3 regions of the Allobosea sp. P4_H5 genome follow, and region 3 is predicted to be linked to each of the others. Evidence: riboswitches for the same ligand, from Rfam matches in the RefSeq annotation. Region 3 holds a riboswitch; each other region holds the start of a gene.
What was found. A riboswitch is a leader RNA that binds a small molecule or an ion and turns the genes downstream of it on or off. The one in region 3 is predicted to bind cobalamin.

Region 1 (9,916 bases), on a different contig from region 3:
CCGTCGAACTCCGGCAGCGCCGCCTGCATCGCGAGGTCGGCGGCGGAAAGCCCGCGTGGCGAGGCCTCCCAGGCCTCGCGGGCGCTGCCGACCGGCACCGCCTGCAGGATCGGGCAATCGGCGGCGTCGAGCACGAAACCGTCGCCGTCGCGGGCCGAGAAGGCGGTGGTGGTGACGATCAGGGCTGGCTTGCGGGTGGCGATCAAGGCCGCGAGCTCGGCAGCGACGCTCTCATCCTTGAGGCTGGTCAGGGCGAGCGGCAGGGGGCTGAGGCCGCCCTTGGCGAGAGCTGACGCGATCGCCTCGACCATCGCCGTGTCGCCGGCGGCGACGCCGGAGCGGTAGACGAGGATCGGGACGAGCGGGGTGTTGACCGAGAGGGATGCGATCGCCTCGCGCCAAGGCAGGGGTGCGGCGTTCGGGCCAAGGGCGAAGAGGGTCGGGAGCGGGATCGGTTCGAACTCGCGCTGGCCCTCATCCCCCTGCCGGGACCTTCTCCCCCGAGGGGAGAAGGGGGCTTGCAGTGTTGTCGGGCCTTTTGTGAGTTCATCCTTCTCCCCTCGGGGAAGAAGGTGGCCCGGCGCAGCCGGGTCGGATGAGGGCAGCGCCGCGAGATAACCGTCCACCCGCCGGAGCAACCGCCGCATGTTCTCGGCGCCGCCACCCGCATGGAAATAGCCGAGCAGCTCCGCCGCGAACTCCGCCGGTACCGTGCCATAGCCGGCCAGCCGTTCGTCTTCCCTGTCATCGCCGGGCAGCACCGCCAGCGCGACGCCATGCTGCCGGCAGGCGCTGGCGATCTGCTCGACGCCGTAGCGCAGATAATCGAGCCCGCCGAGACAGCGCAGCAGCACGAAGCGCGAGCCGGCCAGCGTCTTCTCGATCAGCAGGTCGATCGAGAGCGGATGCTTGAAGCGCCGGAGCGGGACCAAACGCAGGTCGAGCCCGCTATCGGGCGCGGCCGCCGCCAGGGCCGAGAGGTCGCTGTCGCTGAAGGAGAGGACGACGAGGTCTCCCGGCGGCAGGGCAAGGTCGACGGCGTCTTCGCCGTCGTCGAGCCTCACCTCGCTGGTCGGGAGAAGGTGCATCGCATCAGCCGGCGAGCGCTGCTTCCACGGCGGCGCGGTCGAAGCCCTTGAGGCCGATCACCACGAGCCGGCCATCGCGCGCCTCGTCCGCACCCCAAGCGCGATCATAATGATGGCCGACGCGCCGGCCGACGCCCTGCACCACGAGCCGCATCGGCTTGCCGGGGATGCCGGCGAAGCCTTTCAGGCGCAGTACGCCCTCGGCCTCCGCCGCCTTGGCGACACGGGCGACGAGCTCCTCCGGCGAGCCGGCCTGCGGCAACGGCAGCGCGACGCTGTCGAAATCGTCATGGTCGTGATCCTCGCCCTCGCCGTGATGCGAGGGGCGGGCGGAAAGATCGGCCTCGGCCGCGGCGCCGAGCCCGATGATCAGCGCCGGCTCGACCTTGCCATGGGCCGTCTCGACCACCTTGATCGCCTTGGGCAGGTGCTGGGCGATCTCGGCCTTGACCCGCTCGCGGCCGGCGGCGTCGAGGATATCGCTCTTGTTGAGCAGGATCAGGTCGGCGCAGAGGATCTGGTCCTCGAACACCTCCTCCAGCGGGTTGTCATGGTCGACCGCCTGGTCCTGCGCGGCCTGCGCCTTCAGTGCCTCGGGATCGTCGGCGAACTGGCCCTCGGCCACCGCCGGTCCGTCGACCACGGCGATGACGCCGTCGACGGTGACGCGCGAACGGATCGCCGGCCAGTTGAAGGCCTTGACCAGCGGCTTGGGCAAAGCGAGGCCCGAGGTCTCGATCAGGATGTGCTGCGGCGGGTTTTCCCGGTTCAGCAGCTTTTCCAGCGCCGGGACGAAGTCGTCGGCGACGGTGCAGCAGATACAGCCATTCGGCAGCTCGACAATGTCCTCCTGCGTGCAGCCCTCGATGCCGCAGCCGGCGATGAAGGAGCCGTCGAAGCCGAGATCGCCGAACTCGTTGACGAGAACGGCGAGGCGCTTGCCGCCGGCATTCTCGAGCAGATGGCGGACGAGGGTGGTCTTACCGGCGCCGAGGAAGCCGGTGATGATCGTGCAAGGCACCTTGCCGAGAGCAGGATTCTGCGGAGCGTTCATTGATCTGATCCTTTTTGGCGCGGCAGCGGAGGCACGCGCGCGACCACGCCCTTGCGGAACGAGACGGGTCTTTCTTTCCAGGGAACGATGCCGTTGGCGCTGGCCGCGAAGCTTTCAGCCGCGCCGACGATCTCGTCGAGATGAAGACCGGCGTCGAGATCGCCGATCAGATAGGTCCATTTGCCGTCGGCTGCGAGCGCGATCGTGCAGGGCCGCTTGCAGACGGCCAGGCACTCGACCGGGACGACGGCGATGCCGCTGCCGGCCATGCGCTCGGAAAGCGCCGCCGCAAGGCCGATGCCGGGCTGGTCATAGCCCTCCGGCAGATCCTCGCGCTGGCGCCGGCAGACGGTGCAGACATGGATAGTGCAGCCCGGCTCCAGCCGGGCGTCAGTCGCGAGGGCGAGATCGCCTTCGAGCATCAAAACGCCTCCTTGGATTGGCGCGGCCGTCGCCGGCCGCGCGAGGCGTCAGGCGACCGCGGTCACGGCGCTGCGGCGCGCGAGCCAGGGCCAGAGCACGCCGACGGCGAAGCCGGTGACGAGCCACAGCGCGGCCTGGATGGCGAGCGAAAGCGCGGCGAAATGCGCGGCGATCTCGGCCGGCACCTTGCTTTCCGGCGCGGCCGGATGCGGGGCACCGATCAGATGCGGCAGCAGCAAGGCGAGTACGGCGAGTGCCCGGGCCCAGGAAGCCTCGACGCGCAGGAAGACGAAGAGCGCGCCGGCGGTGACCACGGCCGTCAGYAGCCACCAGAGCTGTCGCTGCTGCAGCTCGGCCGCAGCGGAGCCCGGCAATTCCGGCGCCAGCCCCATGGCTGGAGCAAGGCCGAAGGCAAGGAAGCCGCAGACGGCCCAGGCGAGAGCACTGCGCTGGTCGATCTGTTCGTTCGCTGCGATCATCCCGGCGAGCAGCAGCGCGGCAAAGCCGATCGCGGTCGCGACCGTCACCAGGCTGGTGAAGGCGGTGCGCTGCAAACCGTCCTGCGGCTTCCATTCATGCTCGCCGGTGTGCTCGGCGCCGGCTTTCGGGTCGTTATGCGCGAGCTGGATGCGGGCCTCGCCAGTAAAGGCGGCCTGCATAGGTGCGCCCTGCGCGCGCAGGGCAGCCTCATAGGTCTCGGCCTTGAGGATCAGCGGGGTGGTGGTGACGTGCTGGAGCGCCGAGATCAGCAGCCCAGCCAGAAGCCCGGCCAGGATGCTGACCGTGAGAACACGCGTGACCATGTGCTTCCCCTCAATGACAGGGGAAAGCGAGGCCGTGACGGGTGTCGTGCGCCGCGTTGTGGATGTTGGACGAGGCGGCGAAGCCGACGGTGTAGATCAGCACGAAGCCGAGGATCAGCGCGGCGGCGACGGCTTTCGCCCGTTCCGAAACGCTGGCCTGGCTGGTGACGGTAGCCGTATTCATCTGGTTCTCCTTGGCCACCCCACCGGCAGCCTGCTGGACGACATCGAAAGACGGCAGGTCTCCTGGCTCACGGCTTGGTGTCCTGCTCCGCCTTCCCGGGAAACCCAGTGGCCGATGGCGCAGGACGCGCCGCTTACAGTTGCGGGGGCAGCCGCGGTCCTTCACCGCGTTCCCTTTTCACCTCGTCGTCGAGGCACCGTCACGGATGATCATTAGCCACAGGCGCGGTGCTGTGCAATGCACGACGTCTCTGCGAAAGCGAATGCCAGACATGACCCTTCCTCCGCTCACCCTCGTCCTCGGCGGCGCCCGCTCCGGCAAGAGCCGTCATGCCGAGGCGCTGATCGAGGCGCTGCCGGGTCCCTGGACCTATATCGCGACTGCCCAGGCCTATGATGACGAGATGCGCGCCCGCATCGCCGAGCATCGCGCCAGGCGCTCGCGCGATTGGCAGACGGTCGATGCACCGGTGGCTCTGCCCGAAGCGATTCGCAATGCACGGACTGGGCAACCCATCCTCGTCGATTGCCTGACGCTCTGGCTGACCAATCTGCTGCTGGCCGAGCGCGACATCGCGATCGCGAGCGGCGAACTCGTCGCCGCGTGCCGCGAGGCGAGCGCGCCGGTGGTGCTTGTTTCCAACGAGGTCGGCCTCGGCATCGTGCCGGACAATGCGCTCGCCCGGCGCTTCCGCGATGAGGCCGGCCGCCTGCATCAGCGGCTTGCGGTGCAGGCCGGGCGCGTGGTCTTCATGGTCGCCGGATTGCCGATGCAGGTGAAGTCGTAGAGCGAAGTGACGAGATGACGAACGAGGTCGAGGACGCCGCCCGCCACAAGGCGAAGATGGAAAAGCGCAAGGCGGTGCAGGACGCCGAGGTCGCTGGCAAGACGCTGGAAAAGGGCTTGCTGATCGTCAACACCGGCCCAGGCAAGGGCAAGTCGACCGCCGCCTTCGGCCTGATCCTGCGCGCGCTCGGCCATGGCTGGCGCATCGGCGTCGTGCAATTCATCAAGGGCGCCTGGTCCACCGGTGAACGCAAGGCGCTGGAGGCCTTCGGCGACCAGGTCTCCTGGCATTCGATGGGCGAGGGCTTCACCTGGGAGACGCAGGACAAGGCCCGCGACATCGCCGCCGCGACGCGCGCTTTCGAGAAAGTCAGGGAGCTGATGGCCGATGACAGCATCCGGCTGCTTGTGCTGGACGAGCTCAACATCGCGCTGCGCTACGATTACCTGCCGCTCGCCGAGGTGGTCGCGACCCTCGCTGCCCGCCGCCCTGATCTCCACATCGTCGTCACCGGCCGCAACGCCAAGCCGGAGCTGATCGAAGCGGCTGACCTTGTCACCGAGATGACGCTGGTGAAGCACCACTTCGCCGCTGGCGTGAAGGCGCAGGAGGGGATCGAGTTCTAGAGGGCTAGCGCGAACAGAGTTCCAATTCCTGCCAACCCCCAGAGCAGCAGGCAGGCGCGCCGGTAGAGGGCAAGCGCCCGCCTGATATCGGCTGCCGTTGCCTCCGCCCGGCCATCGCCCATCCAGCTATCCTCGACCCTGATCGCGCCGTAGACACGCGGGCCGGCAAGGCGAAGTCCCAACGCACCGGCCATCGCCGCCTCCGGCCAGCCGGCATTGGGTGAGCGGTGGCGTCCCGCATCACGGCGAACCGCGCGCCAGGCCGCGCCGGCATCGGCCTGCCGGTCGAGCGCCGCGGCGGCGGTGAGCAGCAGTGCGGTCAGCCGCGAAGCCGGCAGGTTGACGAGATCGTCGAGCCGCGCCGCCGCCCAGCCGAAGGCGAGGTGGCGCGGCGATTTGTGGCCGATCATCGAATCGGCGGTGTTGATCGCCTTGTAGAGTGCCCCGCCCGGCAGGCCGCCCGCACCTAGCCAGAAGGCCGGCGCGACGATCCCGTCAGAAAAATTCTCGGAGAGGCTCTCGATCGCGGCGCGGGCGACGCCGGCTTCATCGAGGCTCTCCGGGTTGCGGCCGACGATCATCGCGACCGCCTTGCGTCCTCCAGTGAGCCCACCCCGTTCGAGCCCCTCGGCGACGCGGGCGACATGCTCATGCAGGCTGCGCTGCGCCAGCAGGCTCGAAGCCAGCAATGCCAGCGGCAGCAAAGCGAGCGGCCCGGCGAGGCGGCAGAGCGCGACGAGGGCCAGCGAGGCGGCAAGCGTCACACCTAGCAGGATCAGGAAGGCAACAATGCCGGCCGTTCGCCGTGCCGCGAAACTCATGGTCTCGCGGTTGAGGCTTCGATCAAGCCAGCCGATCAGCGCGCCGATCCAGGTGACGGGATGGCCGATCCATGCGAACAGGCGCGCCGGATAGCCGATCGCCGCCTCGATCAGGAGGGCGGCGAGCAGGAGCGGCAGGCTTGCGGAGAGCGACATGGCAGCCGGGGAGACGAAGGAAGCGATCTGGCACGGCGGCGATCTCGCCACGGCCCAGGCGCTGTTTCCGCAGGCGCCAGAACCCTGGATCGATCTCTCGACCGGTATCAACCCGATCCCCTATCCGCTTCCGGAGCTGCCGTTAAGCCTGTGGCAGCGCCTGCCCGGCAAAACGGACGAAGCGACGCTGCTCGCCGCAGCCCGCAAGGCCTATCGCATTCGCCCGCAAAGCGGCCTCGTCGCCGCGCCGGGCACGCAGATCCTGATCGAATTGCTGCCGCGGCTCGTGCCCGCGGCGAATGTCGCCGTGCTCGGGCCGACCTATGGCGAGCATGCGCCCGCCTGGCGCAAGGCGGGCGCGACGGTGCGCGAGATCGGCGATCTAGCTGAGATCGGCGACGCCAATGTCGTCGTGCTGGTCAATCCGAACAATCCGGACGGGCGCATCGTCGCGCAGGAGGCGCTGCTTGAGCTCGCTGGTGCGCTCGCAGCACGTGGCGGCTTGCTGGTCGTCGACGAGGCCTTTGCCGATTTCGCGCCTGAAACGAGCCTTCTGCCGGTTCTGCCGGAGGGAGCCCTGGTGCTGCGTTCCTTCGGCAAGGCCTATGGGCTCGCTGGTCTCAGGCTTGGCTTCGCGGCTGGCGAGCGGCGTTTCACTGACGCCTTGCAGGCGATGCTCGGTCCCTGGGCGGTGGCCGGGCCGGCGCTGCATGTCGGAGCCGTCGCGCTTGGCGATGCGGGGTGGCTGTCCGCCGCAGGCGAAGCGCGCGCTGCCGACAGCCGGCGGCTCGATGCACTTCTTGCGCCGCTTGGTCGGGTCGTCGGCGGAACCGTGCTCTACCGTCTGCACGAGACGCCGCAGGCGCCTGTCCTGTTCGAGCGGCTTGGCCGCGCCGGCATCTATGTCCGCCGCTTCCAGCACGATCCCTCGCGCCTGCGCTTTGGCTTGCCAGGGGACGAGACGGCTTGGGCGAGATTGGCGCAGGCGCTCGCGCCGGCGTGAGCCTCGCTGCGCGGCCATCGCAGCCGGCGCATGCGGAGGCGTAGGGGACGAGGCTGCAAGCCGACGCTATCGTCAGGTGATTCCAGCGATCCGGAGAGATATCGCATGCAGCCCTGGCCGAAGCAGTCCGCCCTCACCATCGGCTTCGCCCATCCGGCCTATCAGATGCGCGACGAATATCTCGCCCGCAACGGCCAGGCGACGAGCTTCGAGGTCCGCAGCCTCGATGATCTCAGGGCCCGCGCGCCGGAAGCCGATGTGCTGGTCGTTTCGGGCCTGTGGCGCAACGACATGCTGGAAGGACTCGGCAAGCTGCGCTTCATCCAGTCGATCAGCGCCGGCACCGACCAGTTCGACAAGCCCAGGCTGGCCGCGGGCGGCATCCGTCTCGCCAGCGCCCAGGGCGGCAATGAGCGCGCCGTTGCCGAGCACACGATCTCGCTGATCCTGGCGCTGGCGCGCCAGCTTCATCTCGCCCGCGACAACCAGGCGAAGGCTCATTGGCGGCCGATGATCGGCGATCGTTCCCGCCGCGAGGACGAGCTCGGCGGCCGCACGCTGGTGGTCGTCGGGCTCGGCCGCATCGGGCTGCGGCTCGCGGCGCTGGCCTCGGCTTTTGGCATGCGCGTCATCGGCGTGCGCCGCCGGCCGGGCTCGGAGCCGAATGTCGAGAAGATCGTGCCGCCGGCGGAGCTGCACGCCGTACTCGCGCAGGCCGATTTCGTCGCGCTGACCTGCCCGCTGACGCCGGAGACGGAAGGGCTGATCGATGCCGCCGCGCTCGCAGCGATGAAACCGTCTGCCTATCTGATCAACGTGGCACGGGGCCGTGTCGTCGACGAGGCGGCTCTGATCGCCGCGCTCGAAGCGGGCCGTATCGCCGGCGCCGGCATCGATTGCGTGTACGAGGAGCCTCTGCCGGCAAGCTCGCCGCTCTGGGCGATGCCGCAGGTGCTGCTGACGCCGCACAGCGCCGGCGAGACCCGCGCCTATGAGAGCAATGTGATCGATATCCTGCTCGACAATCTCGGCGCGCTGGAGCGTGGCGAGGCCGTGCTGCTCAACCAGATCGTCTGAGCAGCGCCGGCACGCGTGCTAAGCGGTTTTGCCTTCCGCAGTTGCGCGGAACCGAACGGACAAAACCTCCCCGGCGAAGCTGCGCTCGCCTGGGAGGCTCTGATCCGGTCCGAACTCACCAGCGCGGGCGCGGGCCGTAGCTGCCGTCGCAGCCGACGAGCGGGCCACCCGGATAGTAGTCGTCGATGACGATGTCCGGCATGGCGCAGCCGCGGTTGGCACTGCGGCTGATGCGGCGGCGCTGCTGCCCGTAATCGTCGGGCTCGACCATGACGGTGCGGCCGTCATAGCGCGGTTCCGCCTGCCGGGCGGTCGCCAGCTTCGGGGCCGGGCGCGGAGCCTGGGTGCGTTCGGCCGTCTTCTCGGTGGCCTGCTGGCGGACCGGCGGCAGCGGCGCCGCGGCGACGTCGGTGTCCTTGCCGTCCTTGCCGGCGACCTGCGAGGTCGGAACGACCACGTCCTCGGCGCTGGCGCGCACCAGCTTCTGGACGCCGGTGTCGAGGACGAGCGTGCGGAAGGGAGCATCGCCGCAACCGCCGCAGCGGGCCGGGTCGAGCGGGACGAGATCGACGCGCGCCTTGCCGTCGTCAGTGGCCTGGCCTTCGCCGGTGGCGCGGGCGGCGATCACCACCTTGCCGGCATCCTCGAGCTGCATCTCGATCAGCTGGGTCCGGAGCGCACGGGCCCGGCGATAATTGACGACCTCGTCGCCGCCCGAGACCAGGATGGCGAAGGGCGCGCCCTTGGGGGCATTGCCGCGGAAGATGTCGCGCAGCTGGGTGATGGCGCGGCGCGCATCGGAGGAAACCTCCCAGCTGCCGGGCGCGAAGGCGATCTGGCGCGTCGTCATGATTTCGCGGGCCGACTGGGCGACGCCGAGCGAGACGGCGCGCGAGGAGAATTCCAGCTTCAGCGACTGCGGCCGCTCGGCGACCTTGGGTGCATCCGGGTTACCGCCTTCGGCCTGCGCGAAACCGGCGCCGGCCGAGACGATGACGGCGACGGCGGCGACGGCGAGACGCAGGCGGCTGGTGCGCAGGCGGGCGGTCTGGTCGAGCTGGAAGCCCATGGCGGGTCTCCTCATGAACGGGTGTGCGCTGGGCACGTTGCCAGACCCTTGGCGATCCCTGAGCCGGTTTCGCGAACGCCGGCGCAAAGGTGACGCCTGAATGATGAACGCGCGCGCGTAAGGGGCCGCGCGTGAGGGGGCGCATTCATCGGCTGTTCAGGAAAAAATCCAGTTCGCAGCGAAAAAGCGGCAAACAGTGGCAAAGCTCGGACAACGCCATTGCCGCGTCCCGCCTCGGTCGAGCCGGCCGTCGCATTGTCGAGGCTACAGGACTATGCGAAGAGAGGATAAACAGGGGGTTTGGCTATGAAGAACGCAGATGAGCGCAAGGACAACGTCGAGCTTCCCCAGATGATGTCCCGCCGTGCGCTCAGTGGATTCGTCCTTTCGCTGCCGCTGCTGAGCGCTCTTCCTGCGCTGGCACAGACCGACCAGGGCGCGACCAATATCCTGCGCTCGCTGGCGCCGCATGATCGCGTGCCGGGTCGCTCGGGTGGTGGCGCAAGTGGTGGCGGCAGGGTCGTGGTGCGCCGCGTCGCGCCAGTGCCCCGCCGGGTCCATCCGCGCGGTTACGGTTCGGATGTCGTGATCGATCTGACCCGCCGCGTCGAAGTCACCGTCTTCTTCGACAATGACTCGGCGTCGCTGCGTCGCGGCGCGGAAGCCACGCTGATGCGGCTTGCCTTGGCGCTGCGCGATCCGATCCTGCTCGATCAGCGCTTCCTGATCGCCGGCCACACCAGCGCCGAAGGCGGCTACGACTACAATGTCGAGCTCTCGCAGGAACGGGCTGCCGCGGTGCGCGACTGGCTGGTCTCTTATGGC
Region 2 (9,916 bases), on a different contig from region 3:
CCTCTTCGAGTTGCGGCGGTCGCACGGTGAGGAAGACCACCTCGCTCGCCGCGACGGCCTCGGCATTCGTGGTCCGGCGACGGATCCTAGGATCGCCCGCTGCCAGCTCCGACGACAGCCGCTCCGAGCGAGGAGAGAGGTGGATGTCGAGCTCTGGCCAGCGTCTGCGCAGGCCAAGGATCATGGCCTTTGTCAGCGTCCCGACGCCGATGAAACCGATCGAACGCACTGTCATTGAGGTCTGCTCCAGGGGATGGCTGTCGATAGGGCAGGCCTCTACGCGGCCAGGATCTCTCGCATCGCCCCGAGTGCCGTATCGATATTGGCGCGTGACACCCCGATATGCGTTACCGCCCGCATCATGGTCGGCCCGAAGAGGCCGCCGCCGCCCATGCCGACGCCCTTGGCCTTCAGGGCCGCGACGATCTCGGCCGGGCTTTTCCCACTCCCGGCGACATCGAAGAAGACGATGTTGGTCTCGACCTCGCCCGCCGCCAGCCGGATGCCGGGCAGGGCGGCCAAGCCCCTGACCAGGGCCCGGGCGTTCTCATGGTCCTCGGCCAGCCGCTCGACATGATGGTCGAGCGCATAGATGCCGGCGGCGGCGAGGAAGCCGGCCTGCCGCATCGCGCCGCCCCAGCGCTGCTTGAGGCGCCAGGCCTGGCGGATGAAATCGCGCGAACCGGCGAGGACGCCGCCGACCGGGCCGCCGAGGCCCTTGCTGAGATCGATCCAGGCACTATCGAACGGCCCGGCATAGTCCTTCGCCGACACGCCGGAGGCGACGACGGCGTTGAGCAGGCGCGCGCCGTCCATGTGCAGGACGAGGCCGGCCTCGCGCGCCACGGCGACGATGTCCTGGATGGTTGCTAGCGGCCAGATTGCGCCGCCGCCGAAATTCGCGGTCTGCTCGACCGAGACCAGTCGCGATTGCTGGAGATAGCGGCTTTCCGGCCTGATCGCGCGCCGCAGCGTCTCGGCTTCGAAGATGCCGTTCTCGCCCCTGATGCCGCGGACCATGACGCCGGCGAGCGCGGCCGGGCCGCCCCCTTCCGAGACCATGATGTGCGCGCTCTCGTGCACGATGATCTCGTCGCCCGGGCGGCAATGGACCGCGAGCGCGATCTCGTTGCACATCGTGCCCGACGGCAGGAACACCGCCTCCTCCTTGCCGAGCATGTCGGCGACGCGGGCGCAGAGATCGAGGACATTGGGATCCTCGTCCTTCTGCTCGTCACCGACCTCGACCGACATCATGTAGCGTCGCATGCCGTCGGTCGGCTTCGACTTGGTGTCGCTGTAGAGATCGATGAATGCCGACCGGTGCATGGTCTTCCTCTCCTGATCGCGGTCCTGCCTCGCGATCATCGAGCTTGGCTCGAAGTCTTCCCGTGGCGGCTACCGGCCTTCGGATTGCTAGCGGCCGAGCCTTCGGCAGACCAATCGAAAATGGCAGGCAGTCCATACGCTATCGATATGGCTTCAGGCATTCAGATGGGTTTCGCAGCGCGCCAGATAGTCGTCGCGCACGGATTTCAGCTCAGCCACGAACAGCTCGATCAGCGGGGAGGAGGGGCGGTGCCGCGCCCGCAGCAGCGTCGAATGGAACGGCCCCCCGGCCGAGAAGCGGCGCATGACGAGGCCGGACGAAACATAGTCCAGCGCCGTCAACGGGTTGATGATCGCGACGCCGGCGCCGCGCAGCGCCATCGCGCAGGCCGCGGCGCTGTTCGAGGTCTCGATCACGAGCCGTCTTTGCACGCCGGCAGTCTCGAAGATGCGGTCGAGCCGTTTGCGGTAGGGGTCGTGGTTGATCATGAAGATCGAACTGACGCCGTCGAGATCGGCAGGATCGATCGAGCGTCGGCTTGCGAGCGGGTGGTCGCAGGCCATCACGCAGATTTCGGTCGGTGCGCAGAAGGTCTCGTGCTCCACGCCCAGCGACGTCATGTCGTAGGCGGCGATGCCGAGATCGAATTTCTGGTCGTTGATCAGCTCGCCGATCCGCCAGGACACATGGGTCTCGACCGTCAGGCTGACGTCGCCATGCTTCCTGACGAAGGCGGTGACGACATCGGCGATGAAGCCCTGGGAGAAGGCGGGCGCACAGACGATGCTGATATTGCCGTTCTGGAAGTCCTTGAGGTTCGCTGCGGCCCGGCGCAGATGGTCGAGCCCCTTGAAGACCGTGTTGACCTCCTGGGAGAGTGCGAACGCGTAGGCGGTCGGCACGAGGCGCCCCCGGACCCGGTCGAAGAGCTTGGCGCGGGTCACCGTTTCCAGCTGCTTGATCGAGCGGCTGACCGCCGGCTGTGAGGTGAACAGCATCTCGGCAGCCCCGGTGACGGTACCTGCCGCCATCACCGCCTTGAAGCACTCGATCATTCGCAGATTGAGGTCCATGCGAGAGCAGATCCCATATCAGAAGCGTATGGATGGCGGTCGGATTTTTATTTGTGGGTCGCGCTCGCCGGATGTCAAATGCCGGTGCAGGGCATCGTCATGTGGCGGTCGGGAGATACTGCTGAAGGCATGCAAGGAAAAGTTGAACGCCACGATACCGGTGAAATTCGACAGCAACGGTTCGTAGAAACACGCCGTTTGCGAGATAAGAACATCAGGGGGATTCTATGAAAGCTGCACCGGCTTTGGCGGTGCTCTGCATCGCCGTTGGTTTCTGGCCCGCCTCCGGACAGGCGCAGACCCTCGAGCGGATCAAGGCCCGCGGCAAGATCATCTGCGGGGCAAGCCAGGGCGTGCCCGGCTTTTCGCTGCCGGACGCCAACGGCGTCTGGAAGGGCTTCGACACCGACATGTGCCGCGCCCTCGCAGCCGCGATCCTGAACGATCCGATGAAGGCAGAGTTCATGTCGCTCTCTGCCAAGGACCGTTTCGCGCCGCTGCAATCCGGCGAGGTCGACGTGCTGACGCGCACCACGACCTGGACGATCGCGCGCGACAGCCTGTTCGGGCTGAACTTCACCGCGGTGAACTACTATGACGGCCAGGGCTTCATGGTCCCCCGAAAGCTCGGCATCGAAAAGCCCGAGCAATTGGCCGGCGGCTCCGTCTGCGCCACGCAGGGGACCAGCAACGAGATGAACCTCGCCGACTTCTTCCGGTCGAAGGAGCTGAAGTTCGAGCCGGTGGTCTTTGCGACCAATGACGAGGTCGTCGGCGCCTATGAAGCCGGCCGCTGCGACGCCATCAGCCTCGACGTCTCCTCGCTCGCCGCGATCCGCCTGAAATTCCGTGCCCCGGACGAGCATGTGATCCTGCCCCAGCTGATCTCGAAGGAGCCCTTGGGGAGCTTCGTCCGGGCCGGCGACGATCAGTGGTTTCGCATCGTCCGCTGGACGCAATTCGCTCTGCTGAACGCCGAGGAGCTCGGCGTCACCAAGGCGAATGTCGACAAGATGGTCGATTCCAAGGTGCCCGATATCCGCCGGCTGCTCGGCAGCGAAGGCAATGCCGGCGAAGGGATCGGGCTGAGCAAGGATTGGGTCGTGCGGATCATCAGGGCCGTCGGGAATTACGGCGAATCGTTCGAGCGCAATCTCGGCAGCGAAAGCCCGCTGAAGCTGGCGCGCGGCGCCAATAACCTCTGGACGAAAGGCGGGCTGCAATACGCGCCTCCCATTCGGTGATATCACCTAGGGGAGGGCGGTATCACACGCTGCCCCGTTCCCAGCCCGCAAGCCTTCGCCGATCCGCGCCATGACCTCAGCTTCGAGACAGGACAATGGGATCGCGGTGGTGTCCGGGGCCGCCGCCGGACCGATCGTCGCCCTCGGTGAGCCCCTGAGCTTCTGGGGCGGCGTCGATCCGGCGACAGGGATGGTCATCGACGTGCATCATCCCGCCCATAGCGCCTCGCTCGCCGGCGCAGTGGTGTTGATGCCGACCAGTCGGGGCTCCTGTTCGGGCTCCGGCGTGCTGCTGGAGCTTGCGCTCTCCGGCAAGAGCCCCGCCGCGCTGATCTTCGCTGGCTCCGAGGACACGCTGACGCTCGGCGCAATCGTCGCCTCCGAGATGTTCGAGCGCCGCATCCCGGTCATCCGCCTGGCCGAAGAGGCTTTCGCCATCCTCTCCTCGGCGCGGCATGCGACGATCGCACCGGATGGCGTGTCAGCCGATGGCGGGCGGGTGCGGATCGCTCTCGCCGCGGCGGCGGACGCCGGGCTGCAGTTGTCTCCTGCCGATCGCAGCATGCTCGACGGCAAGGACGGGATCGCGGCGCAGCAGGCCATGCGCATCCTCGTCGCCATGGCGAGCCAGCAAGGAGCGACTGAGCTCCTCGATGTGACGCGCGCGCATGTCGATGGCTGCATCTATGCCGGCCCGGCCAATCTGGTCTTCGCCGAGAAGATGGAGGAGCTCGGCGCGCGCGTCCGCATCCCGACGACGATGAACGCGATCTCCGTCGACCATGCGAACTGGCGCCGCCAGGGTGTCGCGCCTGAATTCGGCGAGCCGGCAGCACGCCTTGCCGAGGCTTATGTCCGCATGGGCTGCCAGGCGAGCTTCACCTGCGCGCCCTATGCCCTGCCTGAGCCGCCGGGCTTCGGCGAGCCGATCGGCTGGTCTGAATCGAATGCGGTGATCTTCGCCAACTCCGTGCTCGGCGCCCGCACCGCCAAACACCCGGACTTCCTCGATTTCTGCATCGCCGTCACCGGCCGCGCCCCGCTCGCTGGTGCCTTCCTCGACGAGGGGCGCCGGGCGCGCCGCGCGGTCCGGATCGAATTGCCGGGTGGCGCAGACAGCGCTGCCTGGCCGCTGATCGGCTATCTCACGGGCTTGGCTTCGCCCGACCGGATTCCGCTGATCAGGGGCCTGGCGAAGGCGCAGCCGACGCAAGATGATCTCAAGGCGCTCTGCGCCGCCTTCGGCACGACCTCGGCGGCGGCGATGCTCCATATCGAGGGGATCACGCCGGAAGCGGACAGCCTCGGCGGCGCTCCCGAGGACGAAGTCGCTATCACGCGCGAGCACCTGGCCGCGGGCTGGCGCAAGCTGAGCGAGGGGCCCCCGGATGTCGATCTCGTCGCTATCGGCAGCCCACACGCCTCGCTCGACGAATGCCGGGCGTTCGCAGAACGGCTCGACGGCCGCCCCGTCGCGGCTGCGCTCGCCGTCATCATCACGGCTGGGCGGGAGGTCGTCGCCGCGGCTGAAGTCGATGGCACGATGGCCAGGCTTGCGCGGAGCGGCGTCGCGGTCATCCCCGATCTTTGCTGGTGCTCGATCACCCGCCCGGTCTTTCCGGAGCAGGCGAAGGTGGTGCTGACCAACTCCGGCAAATACGCCCATTACGGGCCGGGCCTCTCCGGCTGCGCCGTCAGGCTGGGGACGCTCGACGACTGCATTGAGGCTGCACTGACGGGTGCTGCTTCCGCGCGGCTCCCCGCCTGGCTCGCCTGAGCCATCACGGTTGGCAGGCTTGACCTCGCGGCCCGGCCTTATAGGGTGACCGCGATCGAGGTTCTCCGGGTTGCTCCCGGAGCTAAGAGGGAATTCGGTGAGGCGCATTCCGCCAAAGCCGAGGCTGCCCCCGCAACTGTAAGCGGCGAGCTCTCCGTCCATCGTCCACTGGCGCTGATCGCGCTGGGAAGGCCGGGCGGAACCGGCATCGACCCGCGAGCCAGGAGACCTGCCCCGGTCGTCGAAGACGTCTTTCGGACGGGGTGTTCCGGAGCTGTGTGTCGATGGCGGCGATGCCCTCCATCCATCCACGCCCCTGCGCAGTTCCCCGCCTGCCATCTCGGGGAGCGATGAGACCCATGTTCATGAACACCGTCCGCGCCGTCGCGCAGAGCTTGACGGCTGCGCGCCGACCCTTCTATCAGAAATGCAACATTGTTACATTAAAGGCTTGTCCCGTGCCGGCTACCCGCCATCTCGTCCGCCTGCTGCAGGGACCCGTCGCGGCGCTCCTCGGCACCCTGATCGCGGGTGCCGCCATGGCGGCGCCGACACAATATCCGCTGACCCTTGAGAATTGCCGGGAGAGCGTGACTTTCAATGCACCGCCCAAGCGTGTCGTCGCGATCGGCCAGACCCAGACCGAGATCCTCTATGCGCTCGGTCTCGGCGATCGCGTCGTCGGCACCGCGGTCTGGTTCTCGCCGGTCGCCAAGCCCTATGAAGCCGTCAACGCCAAGGTGAAGCGCCTCGCCGACAATGATCCGAGTTTCGAGGCGGTGCTCGCCCAGGAGCCCGATCTCGTCACCGCGATGTTCGAATGGCATGTCGGGCCGAACGGCATCGTCGGCAAGCGCGACCAGTTCGCGAGGGTCAAGGTCCCGACCTATGTCTCGCCGACCGATTGCGTCGGCAAGGACAATTCCGGCGCCGGCGACGGCGTACGCACCCAGATGTTCACGATGGAGCTGGTCTACCGCAACATCCGCGAGTTCGGGCAGATCTTCGACGTCTCGGATCGCGCCGATGCGCTCGTCGCCGAGCTGAAGGCGCGCGAGGACAAGGCGGTCCAGGCGGTCGCGAACGTCAAGGCCAAGGACGTGTCGGTCGTGGTCTGGTTCTCCAGCCGGGATATCAAGGGCGATGGTTTCATGGCCGGCAAGAACGGCGTGCCCGCCTACATCCTGTCGAAGCTCGGCGCCCGCAACATCATCACCACCAATGAGGAATGGCCGCTGGTCGGCTGGGAGAGCATCGCTGCCGCCAACCCCGCGGTGATCGTCACGGTGAAAATGGATCGCCGCCGCTTCCCGGCTGATGACATCGAGAAGAAGCTCGATTTCCTCAAGACCGACCCCGTCGCCAGCAAGCTCGATGCGGTGAAGAACCAGCGCGTCGTCATCCTCGACGTCGGCGCGACCCGCGCCGGGCTCGACACGGTCGACGGCATCGAGACGCTCGCCGAGGCGATCGCCGGCTTCGGCCTTTCTCCTTGAGTCACGCTGCCCACGGCCCGAACTGGCCGGCGCGGATCGCCATCGCGCTGGCCTCGCTCGCTGCGCTCACCGTCTCGGTGGCGTTGGCGGTGACGATCGGCGAGATGCGCATCCCGTTTGATACGGCGCTGCGGGCGCTCGGCAATGGGTTGTTCAGCCTCGACTTTCCGGTCAGCGCGATCCAGCAGGGCGTGATCTTCGATTACCGATTGAGCCGGGCGCTGATGGCGGGGCTCTGCGGCGGTGCGCTGGCGCTCTCGGGCGCGATCCTGCAGGCACTGCTGCGCAATCCGCTGGCTGAGCCCTATGTGCTGGGCATCTCCGCCGGCGCCTCGACCGGCGCCGTCGCTGTGCTGATTCTCGGTGTCGGCATCGGCGGTACGGCGCTGACGGTCTCGGCCGGCGCCTTCATCGGCTCCTGCGCCGCGCTCGCCGTGGTCGCTCTGCTGGCGACGGGGGCGGGCGGGGCGAGCGATCGCGTTATCCTCGCCGGCGTCGCCACTTCGCAGCTCTTCAACGCGGCGACCGCGACGATCGTGACGACGATGGCCAGCGCCGAGCAGGCGCGCGGTGTGATGTTCTGGCTGCTCGGGAATTTCGGCGGCGTGCGCTGGCCGGATCTCTGGATCGCCGCGCCGGTCGCCTTTATCGGCTTCGGCATCTGCATGCTGCACGCCAAGGTGCTCGATGCCTTTACCTTCGGCGTCGATGCCGCCGCCTCGCTCGGCGTCGCCGTGACAAGGGTGAAGGTCGTGCTCTTCGCCACCACCGCCGTGATGACCGCAGTGATGGTCTCGATCGTCGGCACGGTCGGCTTCGTCGGGCTGATCATTCCCCATGCCGCCCGCTTCCTTGTGGGCTCCGGCCATGCCCGTCTGCTGCCGGCCTGCCTCGTCGTTGGCGCGATCTTCATGATCCTCGCCGACATCCTGTCGCGCGTGCTGATCCCGCAGCAGATCCTGCCGATCGGGGTGGTGACAGCGCTGTTTGGCGCGCCGGTCTTCGCGCTGATCCTCTATCGGGCGAGGCGGTCGGCATGACGCTCGCAATGCGTGAGGTGCGCTGGGGCGCCGCCGGCCGGATGATCGTCGACGGGGTGACGCTGCAGGCCGCGCCCGGCCGGGTGCTCGGGCTGATTGGCCCGAACGGCTCGGGCAAGTCGAGCCTGTTGCGGCTGCTCTGCCGCTTACGCAATGTCGCGAGCGGCGTCGTCACGCTCGACGAGCGCGATATCGCCGCCGTGCCGCGGCGCGAGCTCGCCCGCCGCCTCGCCTTCGTCGAGCAGCAGGCGACGACCGAGATTCAGCTCTCCGTCTGCGACGTCGTCCGGCTCGGTCGCACGCCGCATCGCGCCGCGCTGGCATCGTGGAACGGCGCCGACGAGGCGGCAGTGAACGAGGCATTGGCGCGGGTCGGGCTTACGGAACGGCACGACCAGTTCTGGCACACGCTTTCCGGCGGCGAGCGCCAGCGCGTCCATATCGCCCGCGCGCTGGCGCAGGAGCCGAGCGAGCTCATCCTCGACGAGCCGACCAATCATCTCGACATCCAGCACCAGCTTTCGATCCTGGGGCTGGTCCGCCGTCTCGGCATCACCTGCATCATGGCGCTGCACGACCTCAACCTCGCGGCGATGTTCTGCGACGAGATCGCATTGCTGCACGAGGGGCAGCTGCAGGCAGCGGGGCCGCCGGACGAGGTCCTCACCGCCGAGGCGATCCAGCGCATTTTCGGCGTTGCGGTCTCGACCCGTCAGGGCGCGTCGGGACGCCGGCACATCGAATATCTGATCGAACCGGAACGGAGGCAGTCATGAAGGCGGCTGAGGCGCAGGCAGAGGTTTCCGATTACTGGACCCGGCGCGCGCCGGCCTTCGACGGCGTCGCTTCCCATGTCGCCCAAGCTTCGCTCTGGCGCGACATCCTCGAAACCGCCTTCGAAGCGAAGGAGGCGAAGGACGTCGTCGATCTCGGCACCGGCACCGGCGCCTGCGCGCTGATCGCCGCATCGCTCGGACACCGCGTGCGGGCATGCGACGGCTCCGCGGGCATGCTCGCCGTGGCCCGGCAAGCGGCCGAGGCCTCCGGGCTCGACGTCATCTTCGAACAGGCGCTGATCGAGGAGGCTTCGTTCGCTCCAGGTTCGGCCGACATCGTGACGCTGCGCAATGTGCTCTGGACGCTGCCAGATCCGATGGCGGCGCTGCGCAAGGCTCACCTCCTCCTGCGCCCAAGCGGGGTGGTCTTCGTCTCGGACGGACTCTGGTCGATCGCGCCGCAATATCGCTCGACCTATCCCGAAACGCTGGCCGCCAGCCTGCCGCGCCATGACGGGCTGACCGAGGATGATGCCAGGGCGATGCTCGCCGAAGCCGGCTTCGGCACGGCGCGGAGCTGGCAGCACCTGTTCTCGGCCTCGCCCTATCCGGGCGACGTGCCGATGTTCGTGCTGACGGCGAAGAAGGGCTGACGCTCGCCGTGGGCTGCCTCGAGCACCAGGCTATCGCCCGGCCTGGCGGCCATAGGCATGCGGGCTCGCACCCATTTCGGCCTTGAACGCGAAGATGAAGGCCGACGCTGAGCTGTAGCCCAGTTCCATCGCGGTCTGCGTCACCGACATCCCGCCGCTGAGCAACTCGATCGCCCTGAACAGGCGCAGGCGGCGCTTCCATGAACGCAGCGGCGCGCCGATCTCGGCCTCGAACCGGCGTGTCAGGGTCCGGCCGGACAGGCCGAGTTCCCGGGCCCAGTCATCAGCGCTGCGCTCGTCGGCCGGGTCCAGATACAGCGCCTCGCAGAGCGCGGCGAGGCGGCCATCGCGTGGCCAGGGCAGGGCTGTCGGCAAGGTCGGGGCCCGCCGTAACTGGTCGAGGATGAGGGCTACCACCCGTCCGCCATAGCCGTCGCTGTCGCCCTGACCCTCGATCGCCGCCGCTTCGATGATCAGGGCCTTGAGCAGCGGCGACACTGCCAGGACGGTCGGCGCGAGCGGCAGGC
Region 3 (9,916 bases):
TCGGCGCCAGCCTGACCTATAATGGCGGCTTCGGCGTCCGCAACGGCCGCCAGGCCGCGCATGGCCTGCAATTGCAGGGCTCCTACGGGCTCTTCCCCTGCTTCGAGGTCGGCCCCTACCTCCTCGGCGGCTACACCGACGCCACCATCGCCGGCGCCAAGGCCGACAGCCGCAGCGCTGGTGCCGGCGTCGAGATGAAGTACCGCCTGCTCGGCCGCGACCTGCACGGCGTCGGCCTGACGGTCATCGTCGATCCCAGCTTCAACCGCACCGATCCGACCGGCGCCAGCAATTTCACCACCTACAACACCGGCCTGCGCATTTTCGCCGACAAGACGCTCGTCCCTGGCAAGCTCTACGCCGCGCTCAACTTCTCGCATGACCTGACCTGGACGGGGCCGAGCTCCTATCTGCGCTCCTCGACCTTCACGGTCGGCGGCTCGCTCGCCTGGCAAATGCTCGACGGGCTCTATCTCAGCGGCGAAGTGCGCCATCAGCGCCGCCACAACGAGCTCGGCTTCGGCAAGGAAGCCGGCTACGCCACCTTCGCCGGCCCCGGCATCTTCTGGCAGGCGAGCAAGCAGCTCGCCATCTCCGCCGCCTACAACGTCCAGATCGCCGGCAAGGCCAAGGGCGTGCCGGGTGATCTCGACGTCACCAATTTCAGCCAGCACCTGCTGAAGGTGAAGGCGGCCTACAGCTTCTGAAGCTCACGCCTCTTCGAGCGGGCACTCCAGCCGCTCGCCGGCAAGAGCAGCCTCGATCCGGCGTTCGTAAGGGGCGGGATCGAGCCCGCGTTCGGCCAACCAGCCGGCATCGTAATAGGTCCTGAGATAGCGCTCGCCGGAATCGCAGATCAGCGTGACCAGCGAGCCCTGTTCGCCCTTTGCCCGCATCGCATCGGCGAGCCAGCATAAGGCGAAGAAATTGGTCCCGGTCGAGCCGCCGACGCGGCGCCCGAGCCGGCGCGAGAGCACGTTCATCGCCGCGATCGAAGCGGCGTCCGGCACCCGCACCATCCCGTCGATCACGCCGCGGACGAAGGAGGGCTCGACCCGCGGCCGCCCGATGCCTTCGATCAGCGACGGCCGCTCGCAGCGGCAATCGGCATTGGCGGTACGATAACCGTCGAAGAAGGCGGAGTGCTCGACATCGGCGACACAGAGCCTGGTGGCATGGCGCTTGTAGCGCAGATAGCGCCCGAGCGTCGCCGAGGTGCCACCCGTGCCGGCGCTCATCACCATCCAGGCCGGCGCTGGATGGGGCTCCTTGCCCATCTGCTGGAAGATCGATTCGGCGATGTTGTTGTTGCCGCGCCAGTCGGTCGCCCGTTCGGCGAAGGTAAACTGGTCCATGTAGTGGCCGCCGAGCCGGCGGGCGAGCGCCTCGGCCTCAGCATAGAGCGTGCGGCCATCGTCGATGAAATGACAGGTGCCGCCATGATGCTCGATGGCGGCGACCTTCTCGGCCGAGGTCGAGCGCGGCATCACCGCATAGAAGGGCACACCGATCATCCGGGCGAAATAGGCCTCAGACACCGCCGTCGAGCCGGATGAGGCCTCGATCACCGGAGTACCCTGGCGGATATGGCCGTTGCACAGCGCATAGAGGAAGAGCGAGCGCGCCAGCCGGTGCTTCAGGCTTCCGGTCGGATGGGTCGATTCATCCTTGAGATAGATGTCGATGCCCGCAAGCGCCGGGCAGTCGAGCTTGAAGAGATGAGTGTCGGCCGAGCGGTGCTGGTCGGCTTCGAGCGCAGCGATGGCGCGGTCGGTCCAGTCACGGGAACAGGGTGTCCGGACTGCAGGAGAAAGCTCGGCATCCATCGCGAAGACCTGTGCGCAGGGGCGGATACGCCATTATGCGCAAGCTCGCCTTCGGTGCCAGCATCGGGCTCGTCCTTGTAGCCGCGAGCCATCCAATCTTACTCCGGCACCGGCTGGCCGACCGTCGCGCTCGCTTCGGATTCCGCCTCGGCCGGCCGTTGTCGCGAGCCGTCGGCATCGATCCGGCTGATCGTCTCGACGACATCGGCCGCAAGCTTCTCCAGCAGCTCGCGCTCGCGCGGATCGAGGCTGCGCGCTTCCGCATCGAGGATGCAGAGCGCTCCCAGCACATGGCCGTCCGACGAACGCAGCGGCGCCCCGGCATAGAAGCGCAAGCCCCAGGTCTTGGCGACAGGATTGTCGGTGAAGCGGGCATCGCGCTCGGTATCGGCGACCACCAGCGTCTCACCGCTGGCCACGACATGGTCGCAGATCGCCGCCCGACGTGGCAGGATCGGCCGCCCGGCCGCGTCCCGGCCGAAGCCCGACAGGTCCTTGCTACCGCCGATGACGATCTCCTGCTCGGCATCGATCGCCGAGATCATCGCCACATCGACGTCGAAGGCATCGGCCGCACGCTTAGCGATCGCGTCAAGATCGTCACGCAGCGCCTCGTCGAGGAAACCGGTGCCGTGGAGCGCCGCCACGCGCTCGGCATCGTCGGCCGGCATCTCTGCCACAGCCGGTTCGCTCGCCGTCTCGGGCAACAGGCGCTGGACCCGGCCGATCGTCTCCTGGATCGAGGCTGCGATCTCGTCGGCACCGATCTCCTTGCTCGCTTCGCCCGCCAGCCTCTCGGGCGGCACCGTCCAGAGAACCACGATGATCGTCAGCTCCGGCCAGCGCTGCCGCAGGCGCCGGCAGAACTGCCGGGCGGCGTTGTCGGGCTCGCCGCTGAAATAGTTGAGACAGACGATCGGCACCCCATCTAGATCGAGCCTGGCGACCGAACCCGTCGTGACATGGGCGATCCTGCGCACCTGCGCGGGGACGCCTTCGAGGTCGAGCGCATGGGCCAGCATCTGCGCGGCGATCCCGTCGATCTCCCATTTGCCGCCGATGCAGACCACCTTTGGGGGCAAGCCCTCTGCAGCCGCGACCGGGTGCTCCTCGCGCAACTCCTCCAGCAGCGCCTCCATTCCCTCCGCGATGCGCAATCGATGCGCCGCAGTCGCCTGCCGACCATAATCGTCGCTGGCGAGGCGCAGCACCGCGACGCCGACGGTGTCATAGAAGGGCACCACGGAGAGCGTCTCGATCTCGCTTTCGGCGATCTCGATGGCTTCGTCGACATCGCCGGCGAGCAAGCGCTGGTAGATGCGTTCGGTCGGACTGAGCACCGGCACCGAGCCGAGCAGCGTGTCGAGGAACTGCAATTGCGGCAGCGTCTTGCCGAGGACCAGCAGGCAGACCGTCAGCGGCGTCGACAGGATCAGGCCGACGGGCCCCCAGAGCGCGGTCCAGAAGGTCGCGGCGGCGATCAGCGAGATCGCCGAGAGCCCGGTGCTGGTGCCGTAGAGCATGGGCTCGATGATGTTGTTGCTGATGAGCTCGAGCCCCGCGATCAGCACCAGCGTCCACAGCACCATGTGCCAGCCGGGATCGACCGCGAAGGCCAGCGCCAGCGGGAAGACGGCGGAGATCAACGCGCCGACATAAGGCACGAAGCGCAGTACCGCCGCGACGACCCCCCAGAGCAAAGCGCCCGGCACGCCGATCAACCACAGGCCGAGCGCCAACGGGATGGCGAAGGTGGTGTTCACCACGAGCTGCATCAGAAGGTAGCGGCTGATCCGCCTGCCGGCATCCTCGATCGCATCGGTCGAGCGGTGCAGGTTGCCGCCGAGGATGCGCAGCAGCCGGTCACGCAGGTCGGTCCGGTCGAGCAGCGCCAGCACCACGAAGACGAGAATGATGCCGGCCGTCGCCAGCGGTTCGAGCGCCCGCCCGAGCCAGACCAGCGCCACCTGCAATTGCGTGCCCGGCGCCGGCACGATCTCGACGCGCTGCGCCCCGGCGCCCTGCACCGACTCCACTTCCTTCTGGAGGGACGCGATCGCGTTCAGCGCACCATCGAGCATCCCCGGCGCCCTGAACTGCGCTTTGAGATCGTTGAGCTTGTTATGGATCGTCGATTGATAGCTCGGCAGTTGCTCGCCGAGCGAACGCAGCTGCGTGCCGAGCACGAGGAAGAGCCCGGCCAGCAGCACCAGCACCACCGTCATCACCGCCGCGATCGCGACCAGCTTCGGCAGGCCGCGCCGCCGCAGCCACATCACGGGGGGATTGAGCGCGAAACCGATCAGGAAGGCGAAGGCGAGCGGGATCAGGATGTCCTGGCCGTAATAGAGCGCCGCGATGATCACTGCCGCCGAGACGAGCGTCGCCGCCACCTTGACGATGTCGGCGCCGCCCAGATCGCCCGCGCCGATGCCGCCCGCCTCCGGCTGGACCGCTCTTCGGCTCGGAGCCGGTGTCGTTGCCATGCGCGAAGCCCCCCGGCCCCCTATTGGGTCGCCTTAAGAACGTGAGACGGACCACCCGGTTCCGCCTGCGCCCCAAGCCGCATTGCGAACTGCAAGCCGTAGACGCTAAGACGAAACGGTCTTCAACCATTGGTGTCAGCGATGGCGCGGGAAGAAACCGGAAACGGCGTTTCGGACAAGGCGGGGATGATCTGCCGGGCACTGCGCCGCGCGATCATCGAGCGCGCGCTCGAACCCGGCGCGACCTTGCCGGAGGATGCGCTCGGCGAACGCTTCGGCGTCAGCCGCACCCTCGCGCGCCATGCCCTTGCCCAGCTCGCCGCCGAAGGGCTGGTCGAACTACGCCGCAACCGCACTGCCGTCGTGGCAACGCCGAGCTGGCAGGAGGCGCGCGACACCTTCGACATCCGCATCGAGCTGGAGCGCCTCGTCGTGCGCCAGCTCGCCGGCCGGCTGAGCAAGGCGCAGCTTGCGACCCTGCGCGCCCATGTCGATGCCGAGGACGCGGCGCGTGGCGGCCCCGACGCGGTCTCGATCCGGCTCGCGACCGAGTTCCATATCCTGCTCGCTGAGATGACGGAGAGCCCGATCCTCGTCCGCTATGTCAGCGAGCTCGCCTATCGCTGCTGCCTGATCCTGTCGCTCTACAGCCGGCCGCATTCCTCGGAATGCGGCATCAACGAGCACCGCCTGCTGATCGACGCGCTCGCAAGCGGCGACGCCGGAAAAGTCACGAGCCTGATGCACCACCATCTCGATTCGGTAGCGGAACGCGCATTGGTGGCAGAGGCCAAGCCACGCGGGCGCGACATCATGGCGATCCTCGCGCCCTATGCGGAGGCGCCGGCTCCGGCTGCGAAGGCGGCGCGAAAGCGACCGCTCAAAGCGGCCGAATAAATCCCGTCCTGCAGGCTGCGGGCGAATTGACGCTGCCGCATTTCCGCCCTACTCGTGAACGCGACGGTTCCCTCACGGGATCAAAAGGGAACGCAGTGCGGATGGCTTGGCCATCTCATGCTGCGGCTGCCCCCGCAACTGTAAGCGGCGAGCCTTTCGCCATACGCCACTGGGACCTCGGCCCTGGGAAGGCGGCGAAGGGCAGCGACCCGCGAGCCAGGAGACCTGCCGTCAGCCGTGGTCACACGCGAACACATCGGCCGGGGTGCGCTGATGGGTGGTAGAACTGCGCGCACCCGGTTTCGGGAGCGGGTGGGGACATCTCGTTCGCGGTGACGTGCCACTGACGTTACCGCCGAGGTTTCCCGTGTTCCGTTTGCCAAAGCCCGCCAAGAGCGGGCGTTCGCCCCTTGCCTTCTCCCTGCTTGCCGCTTCAACGATGCTGATATCGCCCTCTGCACTGGCGCAGTCGGGCGAGAAGCCGATCGCGCTCGACGAGATCGTCATCAGCCCGACCGGCGTGCCGACCCCGGCCAGGGAGATCGCCAGCTCCGTCACCGTCGTCACCGCCCAGGAGATCGAGCGCCAGCAGCGCCGCACCCTGCCGCAGGCCCTTGCCGCCGTCCCAGGCCTCAACCTCGTCCAGACCAACGGGCCGGGCGGCCTCACCTCGGTCTTCATGCGCGGCACCAACTCCAACCACGTCAAGGTGCTGATCGACGGGATCGAGGTGAACGACCCCTCGACGCCGAACCGCTCCTTCGATTTCGGCCAGATGCTGACTACCGACATCGAACGCATCGAGGTGCTGCGCGGCCCGCAGAGCGGCCTCTATGGCGCCAATGCGCTCGGCGGTGTCATCTCGATCACCAGCAAGCGCGGCGAAGGTCCGCCCAAGGTGACGGGCTCGGTCGAAGCCGGCTCGCACGGCACCTTCAACCAGAGCCTCGGCGTCAGCGGTGGCAATGACCGCTTCGACTACGCTTTCGGCATCAGCCATTTCCGCGCGGAGGCCACGCCGGTGACGCCGCCGGAGCTCGTGCCCGCCGGACGGCGGCGCAATCCCAATTCCTATGACAATTGGAGCTATTCCGCCCGCCTCGGCGCCCGCCTGACCGACACGCTGAGCGTCAACTGGGTCGGCCGCTATATCGACGGGCAGTTGCTGTTCACCAATGATTCCGGCTTCCCAAGCCTGCCGGATGCCTTCCGCTCCAGTCAGAACTACCGTCAGGCTTTCACCCGCGGCGAGATCGTCTGGGATCCGCTCGACGGGCGCTTCGTCAACCGCTTCGGCGTCTCCTACAGCAACCAGGATCGCTCCAACCGCCGGCCGAACGCCGCAGGCATCCTCGGTTTGCCCAGCGAGAACCTCGGCGAGCGCATCAAATACGACTGGCGCGGCGACCTGAAGCTCACCCAGAGCCAGACCCTGGTGATGGGCCTGCAATATGAGAACGAGCGCTTCGACACACCCAACAAGACCGTCTCGAACGGCAACAGGGGCGCCTTCGTCGAATTGCAGTCGAACTGGACCGACCGCTTCTTCACCGTCGCCAATATCCGCTATGACAGCGACGACAAGTTCGGCCGCCACACCACCTATCGCATCGCACCGGTCTTCATCGTGCCAGGCACCGACACCAAGCTGAAGGCGAGCTACGGCACCGGCTTCAAGGCGCCGACGCTGAGCGAGCGCTTCAGCGATTCCCGCCCGGCCTTCAACTTCTACGGCAACCCGGCCCTCAAGCCGGAGGAAAGCCGCGGCTGGGATGTCGGCTTCGAGCAGCCGCTGCTGAACGGGCGGGTCAACTTCGGCGCGACGTACTTCCACAACGACATCGACAACCTGATCCTGACCAACGCCGCGCGCACCTCCTATACGAATATCGGCCGCGCCACGACCAAGGGCGTCGAGGCCTTCGCGGCGCTCGAGCTGACGCCGCAGTTCAAGGTCCGGGCCGACTACACCTTCACCCTCGCCAAGGACGAGACCGCGCATCAGGAGCTGCTGCGCCGGCCACGCCACAAGGCCAGCATCACCGCGAGCTGGATGCCGATCGAGAAGCTGACGCTGTCGGCGACGCTGATTTATGTCGGCGAGCGCATGGACGGGAACCGCGACTTCTCGATCTCGCGGATGCGCGCGCCGGGCGCCGCCATCGTCAATCTCGCCGCCGACTATAAGATCGACGAGAAGCTCACCGTGTTCGGCCGCGTCGATAACCTGTTCGACAAGCGCTACGAGAACCCTGTCGGCTTCCTGGTGCCGGGCCTCAGCGCCTTCGGCGGGATCAGGGTGAGCCTGTGAGGCAACTGGCTGCCCTCGCGCTCGGCCTCTGGCTGGCGGCGTTCGGCGGCCCCGCCCATGCGGACGATGCGCCGGGCAAGCCGCAGCGCATCGTCTCGCTCAACATGTGCACCGACGAGCTGGTGCTGCGGCTGGCGTCACCGAAGCACATCGCCTCGGTGACCTGGCTGTCGCAGGATCCGCGCAACGCCAACATGGCTGCGCGCGCCCTGACGATCCCGGCCAATCACGGGTTGGTCGAGGAGGTGCTGGCGCAAAAGCCCGACCTCGTCGTCGCCGGCGCCTATACGACGCGCTCGACCGTCGCGCTGCTGAAGCGCGTCGGGGTGCCGGTCCGCGAGTTCGGCGTGCCGGGCGACCTCGCCGAGATGCGCGCGCAGATCCGCGATATGGCCAAGCTGCTCGGCGAGCGGCAGAACGGCGAGGTCCTGATCGCGGAGATCGACAAGCGCCTCGCCGCGCTGGCGGATCGTCCTCGCCCCGCGCATCCGCGCGCGATCGTCCTGCGCCCGAACGGCTTCACCACCGGGCGCGGCTCGCTCGTCGACGAGATCCTGACGGCGGCGGGGCTGATCAACCTCGCCGCCGAGCTCGGCATCGACAATTACGGCCAGATCGCGCTCGAGACCGTCGCGCTCGGAAAGGCCGACATCCTGATCCTCAACACCACGCCGGACGGCCCACCCTCGCTGGCCCACGAGATCCTGCATCACCCTGTCCTCGCCCGGCTCGGCGACCGGCTGAAGCTCGTCGCTTTGCCCTCGAAGCTCTGGACCTGCGCCGGCCCGGCGGTGATCGACGCGATCGAATTGCTGCTCGACGCGGCCGCGCCGATATCAGCCGGGAAAAGCCCATGAGCGCTGCGATCATTCCATCTTCCGCATTCGAACGAATGTCCTATTGGCGGCTCGTCGCTCTGCTCGCGGCCGCGACGCTCGTCATGGCGGTGCTGTCGCTCGCAGTCGGCTATGCCCGGCTCGACCTCTTCGCCGCGCTCAGTGACTGGCTTGCCGGCCGGCAGAGCCTGCCTGCGCTTGTGCTTGTCGAATTGCGCCTGCCGCGCGCCATCCTCGGCGCGCTCGTCGGCTTCAGCCTAGGCCTGGCCGGCGCCGCGATGCAGGGCCTGCTACGCAATCCGCTGGCCGAGCCCGGTATCGTCGGCATCTCCAGCGCTGCCGCCTTCGGCGCCGTCACCGTGTTCTATTCCGGTTTTGCCGGCGCTTTCGCACTCGCTTTGCCGCTCGGCGGCATCGCCGGAGCGCTACTCGCCGTCCTGCTGCTCTTCGCGCTCAATGGCCGCGGCGCCGGCACGATGACGCTGATCCTCGCCGGCGTCGCGATCAACAGCTTTGCCGGGGCGATGACCTCGCTGGCGCTCAACCTCGCGCCCAATCCTTATGCCGCGCTGGAGATCGTGTTCTGGCTGATGGGCTCGCTCGCCGACCGCAGCCTGATCCATGTCTGGCTTGTGCTGCCGCTGATGCTGATCGGCTGGGCCCTGCTGCTCTCCAGCGCGCCGGCGCTCGACGGGCTCACGCTCGGCGAGGACACGGCGCGCAGCCTCGGCTTCGACCTGAGCTGGCTGCGGGTGCGATTGATCGGTGGGGCCGCGCTTGCCGTCGGCAGCGCCGTCGCGGTCACCGGAGCGATCGGCTTCGTCGGGCTCGTCATGCCGCACCTGCTGCGCCCGCTGGTCGGCCACAAGCCGGGACGGCTGCTGCTGGTCAGCGGCTTCGGCGGCGCGATCCTGCTGCTCGCCGCCGACACGGCGCTGCGGCTGATGCCGATCCGGCCCGAGCTCAAGCTCGGTGTCGTCACCGCCTTGATTGGCGCGCCCTTCCTGTTCAGCCTGATCCAGCGCCTGCGGCGGGAGGCGTGATGCGTATCGAAGCGAACGGCATCGCGATCGCCTTCGACGGCAAGCCGATCCTCACCGGGATCGACCTTGCCCTGCGGCCCGGCGAGCTCGTCGGCCTGATCGGCGCCAATGGAGCCGGCAAGACCACCTTGCTGCGCATCCTCGCCGACCTGCTGCCCCCGGCCGCGGGCACGGTCCTCTATGACGGCAAGCCGGCAGGGACGCTGGGACGCCGCACACTGGCGCAACGCCTCGCCTTCCTCGCCCAGGGCGGCAGCGTGCAATGGCAGATGCGCGCCGAAGCGGTGGTCGCGCTCGGCCGCCTGCCACATCGGCGCCCCTTCGCCGACCTGACCGAGACCGATCGCACCGCGATCAGCAATGCTTTCGCCGCGACCGATGCCAGCGCTTTCCGCGAACGCAGCCTGGGTAGCCTCTCGGGCGGCGAACGCATGCGGGTGCTGCTGGCGCGGGCGCTGGCGGTCGAAGCGGAGATGCTGCTCGCCGACGAACCCCTGGTCGGGCTCGACCCGCGCCA

Region 1: it holds a riboswitch for cobalamin, as region 3 does, so the genes downstream of both, AC1DS0_RS28985 (CbtB domain-containing protein) here and AC1DS0_RS06555 (TonB-dependent receptor plug domain-containing protein) in region 3, are expected to answer to the same signal.
Region 2: it holds a riboswitch for cobalamin, as region 3 does, so the genes downstream of both, AC1DS0_RS12845 (ABC transporter substrate-binding protein) here and AC1DS0_RS06555 (TonB-dependent receptor plug domain-containing protein) in region 3, are expected to answer to the same signal.

Annotation. Positions count from the first base shown of each region.
Region 1 covers NZ_JBFUKM010000019.1:74,837-84,752, reverse strand. Annotated here, with positions in the region: partial or broken gene AC1DS0_RS29005 (cobaltochelatase subunit CobN) at 1-1,088, opposite strand, end outside; gene cobW (cobalamin biosynthesis protein CobW) at 1,093-2,142, opposite strand; gene AC1DS0_RS28995 (DUF1636 family protein) at 2,139-2,564, opposite strand; gene AC1DS0_RS28990 (CbtA family protein) at 2,613-3,368, opposite strand; gene AC1DS0_RS28985 (CbtB domain-containing protein) at 3,379-3,552, opposite strand; cobalamin riboswitch at 3,588-3,767, opposite strand; gene cobU (bifunctional adenosylcobinamide kinase/adenosylcobinamide-phosphate guanylyltransferase) at 3,815-4,339, shown strand; gene cobO (cob(I)yrinic acid a,c-diamide adenosyltransferase) at 4,354-4,965, shown strand; gene cbiB (adenosylcobinamide-phosphate synthase CbiB) at 4,962-5,942, opposite strand; gene cobD (threonine-phosphate decarboxylase CobD) at 5,941-6,945, shown strand; gene AC1DS0_RS28960 (D-2-hydroxyacid dehydrogenase) at 7,051-8,022, shown strand; gene AC1DS0_RS28955 (hypothetical protein) at 8,138-9,091, opposite strand; gene AC1DS0_RS28950 (OmpA family protein) at 9,398-9,916, shown strand, end outside.
Region 2 covers NZ_JBFUKM010000005.1:311,823-321,738, forward strand. Annotated here, with positions in the region: gene AC1DS0_RS12820 (NAD(P)-binding domain-containing protein) at 1-235, opposite strand, end outside; gene AC1DS0_RS12825 (threonine aldolase family protein) at 277-1,329, opposite strand; gene AC1DS0_RS12830 (LysR family transcriptional regulator) at 1,483-2,403, opposite strand; gene AC1DS0_RS12835 (amino acid ABC transporter substrate-binding protein) at 2,631-3,647, shown strand; gene lhpI (cis-3-hydroxy-L-proline dehydratase) at 3,718-5,424, shown strand; cobalamin riboswitch at 5,466-5,675, shown strand; gene AC1DS0_RS12845 (ABC transporter substrate-binding protein) at 5,964-6,920, shown strand; gene AC1DS0_RS12850 (FecCD family ABC transporter permease) at 6,917-7,960, shown strand; gene AC1DS0_RS12855 (ABC transporter ATP-binding protein) at 7,957-8,736, shown strand; gene AC1DS0_RS12860 (class I SAM-dependent methyltransferase) at 8,733-9,389, shown strand; gene AC1DS0_RS12865 (AraC family transcriptional regulator) at 9,420-9,916, opposite strand, start outside.
Region 3 covers NZ_JBFUKM010000003.1:14,882-24,797, reverse strand. Annotated here, with positions in the region: gene AC1DS0_RS06575 (hypothetical protein) at 1-707, shown strand, start outside; gene AC1DS0_RS06570 (PLP-dependent cysteine synthase family protein) at 711-1,826, opposite strand; gene AC1DS0_RS06565 (AI-2E family transporter) at 1,925-4,312, opposite strand; gene AC1DS0_RS06560 (GntR family transcriptional regulator) at 4,454-5,209, shown strand; cobalamin riboswitch at 5,259-5,456, shown strand; gene AC1DS0_RS06555 (TonB-dependent receptor plug domain-containing protein) at 5,577-7,520, shown strand; gene AC1DS0_RS06550 (ABC transporter substrate-binding protein) at 7,517-8,377, shown strand; gene AC1DS0_RS06545 (FecCD family ABC transporter permease) at 8,374-9,399, shown strand; gene AC1DS0_RS06540 (ABC transporter ATP-binding protein) at 9,399-9,916, shown strand, end outside.